DNA from 2 places in the Mesobacillus sp. QJM3NY_10 genome. Region 2 is predicted to be linked to the other one. Evidence: riboswitches for the same ligand, from Rfam matches in the RefSeq annotation. Region 2 holds a riboswitch; the other holds the start of a gene.
The links. A riboswitch is a leader RNA that binds a small molecule or an ion and turns the genes downstream of it on or off. The one in region 2 is predicted to bind preQ1.

Region 1: linked by a shared signal. The riboswitch ahead of queC (7-cyano-7-deazaguanine synthase QueC) and the one ahead of AC0VX7_RS04850 (QueT transporter family protein) in region 2 are both predicted to bind preQ1.

What each region holds. Positions count from the first base shown of each region.
Region 1 is NZ_CM149675.1:2,642,354-2,644,746, forward strand. It holds gene queE (7-carboxy-7-deazaguanine synthase QueE) at 1-98, opposite strand, end outside; gene queD (6-carboxytetrahydropterin synthase QueD) at 91-567, opposite strand; gene queC (7-cyano-7-deazaguanine synthase QueC) at 567-1,223, opposite strand; PreQ1 riboswitch class I at 1,277-1,319, opposite strand; gene AC0VX7_RS13275 (hypothetical protein) at 1,670-2,191, shown strand; gene AC0VX7_RS13280 (hypothetical protein) at 2,221-2,393, opposite strand, start outside.
Region 2 is NZ_CM149675.1:967,998-970,390, forward strand. It holds gene AC0VX7_RS04835 (glycoside hydrolase family 18 protein) at 1-393, opposite strand, end outside; gene AC0VX7_RS04840 (NUDIX hydrolase) at 573-983, shown strand; partial or broken gene AC0VX7_RS04845 (QueT transporter family protein) at 1,029-1,376, opposite strand; PreQ1 riboswitch class I at 1,378-1,422, shown strand; partial or broken gene AC0VX7_RS04850 (QueT transporter family protein) at 1,429-1,533, shown strand; gene AC0VX7_RS04855 (protein phosphatase 2C domain-containing protein) at 1,671-2,393, opposite strand, start outside.

The DNA.
Region 1 (2,393 bases), 1.7 Mb from region 2:
CAGCCTGCCGTTCGTACAAACATTGTCTTTTGTCCGATGACCATTCCCTCTCCCTGAATGGTAGGTCCGAAAATTTCCATAACGGGAATCTTACTCAATCTCCATCCACTCCCGTCTTGCTTCAGCATAGCTTGTAGGAGTTTCGTAGAGTTTCACAAACTCAACCCTTGCACCGTCGTATAAATGCTGTCTAATTGCCAGTGCTTCAGCCATTTTTTCATAAATCCAGGCAACCATGTTTTCAGCGGATGTATTCATCGGCGGCAATGTTTCATTCAAATATCTGTGATCAAGATATATTTCTATATCTGATTTCCAAATATCCTTGATGTCTCCAAAATCAATCATTAATCCTCGGGCATCGACAAAACCACTTAAGCCGAAAATGACTTTATAAGTATGGCCGTGTAGGTTTTTGCATTTACCTTCATATTCGTGAAGATGATGCGCGGCGTCAAAGGTAAACTCCTTACTGACGAGCACACGCTTGGAATGATATTTTAGTTGCTCTCTCTTAATATCTTTATCTATTTTCTGCAGCTGGTCGACGATCCTGAAATCGTACATCAAGAAACATCTCCTTCCAGGTACTCATCCAGCCCTTTTTTCCGTAACTTGCAGGCTGGACAAATCCCGCAGCCATCTGCAATGATTCCGTTATAGCAAGTCAATGTCCTTGACCGGACAAATTCAAAAGCGTCCAGGTCATCAGCCATCTTCCATGTTTGTGCCTTATTCAGCCACATTAATGGTGTATGAATGACATAGTTTTGGTCCATTGATAGGTTAAGAGTTACATTCATTGATTTTATGAACACGTCCCGGCAATCTGGATAGCCGCTGAAGTCGGTTTCGCAAACACCTGTTACGATGTGTTTTGCTTTCACTTGACTTGCAAGCACTCCAGCAAAGGATAAAAACAATAGATTTCTCCCCGGTACAAAGGTTGAAGGCAGCTTTCCGCCTTCCCCATCCTTCACATCGATATCATTTCGAGTGAGTGCGTTAGGAGCAAGTTGGTTAAGCAGACTCATATCGAGAACATGGTGCTTGATTCCAAGCTCGCGGGCGATTTCTACTGCGCATTGTATTTCTGTCCGATGCCGCTGGTTGTAATCAAAAGTGACTGCTTCAACTTCTCCGAATTCCTTCATGGCCCAAAACAAGCACGTCGTACTATCCTGGCCGCCGCTGAACACGACTACAGCTTTTTCGTTTTTCATTAGAAAACTCCTTTACAACAGAAAAAACAGTACCACTAAGACAGCAGTACTGTTTTCCCTTAGTTTTTTTGAGAGGGTAGCTAGAACCTCTTCCGTCAGAACGGAATATGTAATTTTGACTTACTTATTTTATCATATATTCTATAAAAAGAAAGCTTATATTATTCCATCACTTTTTTGATTTTTACCATATCTTGCTGCCTGAATCTCAATGCCGGCCATTTTTCATCCAAGGACACATGCAATCAGATAGTTCCTGAACCAGACTAAATAATGTGTCGCATTTTCAGTATTTGGAAATAGCCAAACCAATATAATTACTCCTTTTTATAGAATACTTTACATGTTGAAGTTTACCAACAGGGCATCTTGCTCATTCGAAAATCTTTTCCGGGAATAAAATAAATACAGGCACCTATTTCACGAAACTAAAAAGGAGGATACAAATGGATATTGGGGCTTATTTTTCAAAAAGCCGAGATTATTTCGAACAGAAATCCCAAGAATTCCATGACTGCGACCATCCGCATTGCCAGGATGTTGAGTCAGCCTTTTCTTTTGGCTCACAAACAGATTGTCCAAACTTGGATGAGCTGGAATCAAGTACGCATCATGGATATTGCCATAGCTATAAAGATGATTGTGTCCCGGTTATTTTTGACCGTCGCTATAATTTCGCTGATCGAGAGTTATGCAGCAGGCATTTCAGCGTCCGCTTAGGTGGTTTGCGGCACAAAATGGCAGCAGTATTGCGAGGTTATATTGGATGTAAGGTTATTATTGGGTCAGAATGTGATGACAAGGTAAAAAAAATCAATGGTCGTATTTCCTTTGTCGGAACAGATTTTGTCGAGCTTTTCATTCACGAAAACAACAAGGGCAACCAAAATCACTCAAAAAAGAAATATAGGATGATTCCGTTTGATACAATCAACTGGTTTGAAATGGATGAAGGAAACAACGCCTGAGCAAATGCTCAGGCGCTTCTAAATGTGAGTCAAGCTTTTTTCAGGTAGCAGAACGACGTAAAAGGTATTTCTTTAACTTGCCCATTCTCGCTGACCAGATTAACGTTTCCGTTTTCTCCCCCTGACAATAAACCTATTACCTTTTCAGCGTTTGTATAAATTGTTACTTTTTCATCTGTAAATGTTTTAAGGTACATTGATA
Region 2 (2,393 bases):
CGGATTTTGGATTTGATTAGCCTTGATGATCGCCTGTATGGTTACCCCATAACGCTGGGATATGTGCCATAAGGTTTCACCGCGCTGGATCGTGTGGCGGGTAGCTGGTATGCGGAGTACGGTCCCAGGGTAGATTAGGGCAGGGTTGGTTATAGCATTAGCCCGGATGATGGCATCTACGGTCGTCCCGTAACGCTGGGCAATTGACCATAATGCTTCCCCGGATCGAACTGAATGGAAAGTATCATGAGATGGAATAAGCAAGGCCAGGCCAACGACCAGCTGGTTTGGGTTTTCAAGACCGTTAATATCAGTAATCTGTGGAATTGTCACTTGATATCTGTTTGCGATTTGCCACAGTGATTCACCTCTTTGGACAACATGAATGATCATTATGAACCTCCCTCAGGAAAAAGTCCTACAATATGCTATGAGAAAAAAAGGAATTATATGTTGAGGGAAGAAGTTTTATTCTCCGATAATGGCTAAAAGCGAGCGTTGCTGAGGAGGGAACAATGTTTATTTGTCGCATAACTTAAAAATTTTTACTTTGGAAAGTAGGAGAAGCAGGTATGGAATTATGGGAAGGGTCAGCTGGTGTATGCATAAACGAACACGGGAAAATTCTGATGGTCCTGCAGGGGAAAGAGGATGAAGAAAAACTATGGGCAGTACCAGCAGGCGGTAAGGAAAACGGAGAGACTTTCGAGCAGTGCTGCATCAGGGAGGTGCTGGAGGAGACCGGATATGAAGCGGAAATCGTCCGTCAGCTTTTTGTGAAAACTGGCGTCATTTCCGGAGTGAAAGTCAAGGTCCAGTACTTCGAGATAAAAATAAAAGGAGGAGAAATCCGGATTCAGGACCCTGATGGACTGATCCATAAAATTGCCTGGAAAAAGGTAAGTGAGATGAGTAAATCAGATTTTGGCTTCAAAGAAGATAGGGAGTTTCTGTTGAAGTTTATAGGCAGCCTTCAGGTTTAATGCATAAAAAAACGCATGGATTACTCTCCATGCGTTTTCATCAATCTAAACCAATTTCTCAAGATTTACACGCTTGTGAATCGCAAGCATAACAGGGATACCTACAGCCATTACCGTAAATTCACCTGCAGCCGTTGTCAGCCATGTGAACCAGAATGGCAATTGGAATGCAAGGTTCAGTTCAATTGCAATCAAGAACATCGTGAAGGTGAAGACCAATGTATTCACGATCATGCGGCCGATGATCCTTTTAATATATTTTGCAGTGAAAATAGTAATCAGCAAAGATATCACAGACTGGCCGACTCCAAAGACCAGGTCGTATGCGACCATTGGCGAAAAGAGCAGATTTGTTAAAAATACACCCAATACGATTCCATAAAACTGGCTTTTAAATAACGTGGTTCGTAACCATCCCACGTAAAAAAACTAGGAGAGATGAAAAATGAATACGAGAATGATTGTCCGGAACGGGATTCTGGCTGCTTTATATATTGCCGTTTCTGCCGTCATCCAGCCATTTGGCTTCACAAATGTGCAATTCCGCGTATTATATAGGATAAAAGGCCTTCTCACAATATACTTTTTTAGAATAATAGTTGGAGGACCGCTATAAATTTCGGGTCGCTAGAAAACTTAAGAAACAAAACACGCCCAAACAGATTCATCTGGGCGTCATTTCAGTTCTTATTCACTTGGTACTGTCGCTTCTTTGTCGCTGACCACCATCCAGGATAGGATGGTTGTGCTATCACGTACATTGTGATCTTGAATTCTTTTAAGCAGTTTTCTTACTCCATCTTGGTTGGACGAAAGAGAGAACTCATTAAAAATAGCTTTTGGGTCTATGTATGGCTCCCCTGGGCACTCAACCAGGCCATCCGTTGTCATGACGAGATGATTGACGCCTTTTCGTAATTCCTTTGTTCCGCTGCTGAAGCAAGGGACGGCTTGACTAAATGTATTTACCTGACCAATCCATTCATAAAAATGGCGCTGGTTCACTTGATATTGTCCAAGCGAGGCAAGTTCGGGATGGTGCAAGTAGAACAGGCAGTCGCCGACAGAAAACCACCAGCAGTACTTGCTTTTCCTGGCGACGATCAAGCAGGCAGTTTCTCCTTTAACTCTCTGGCAATCCTCTAAAAACTCCTTACCTTGAAAAAGGTTAAGGATAAAACGTTCCAAACTTCGAAAAGCTTCATTTATAGATAGGGAGAGGAAATCTCGTATTTTACTCTTTTGTTGCCTGAAGGCTTCAACAATCAGTTCAGCACTTTCGGCACTAGTGTGGGCATCTAAAAGAATCACAAACTCCCAATCCTGTTCAGAATCTGACATGACGAGGCAGCCATCCTCATTTTTGTATTGGCCTGCACTTGAATTCCCTCCGTACCGGCCAATGACAAT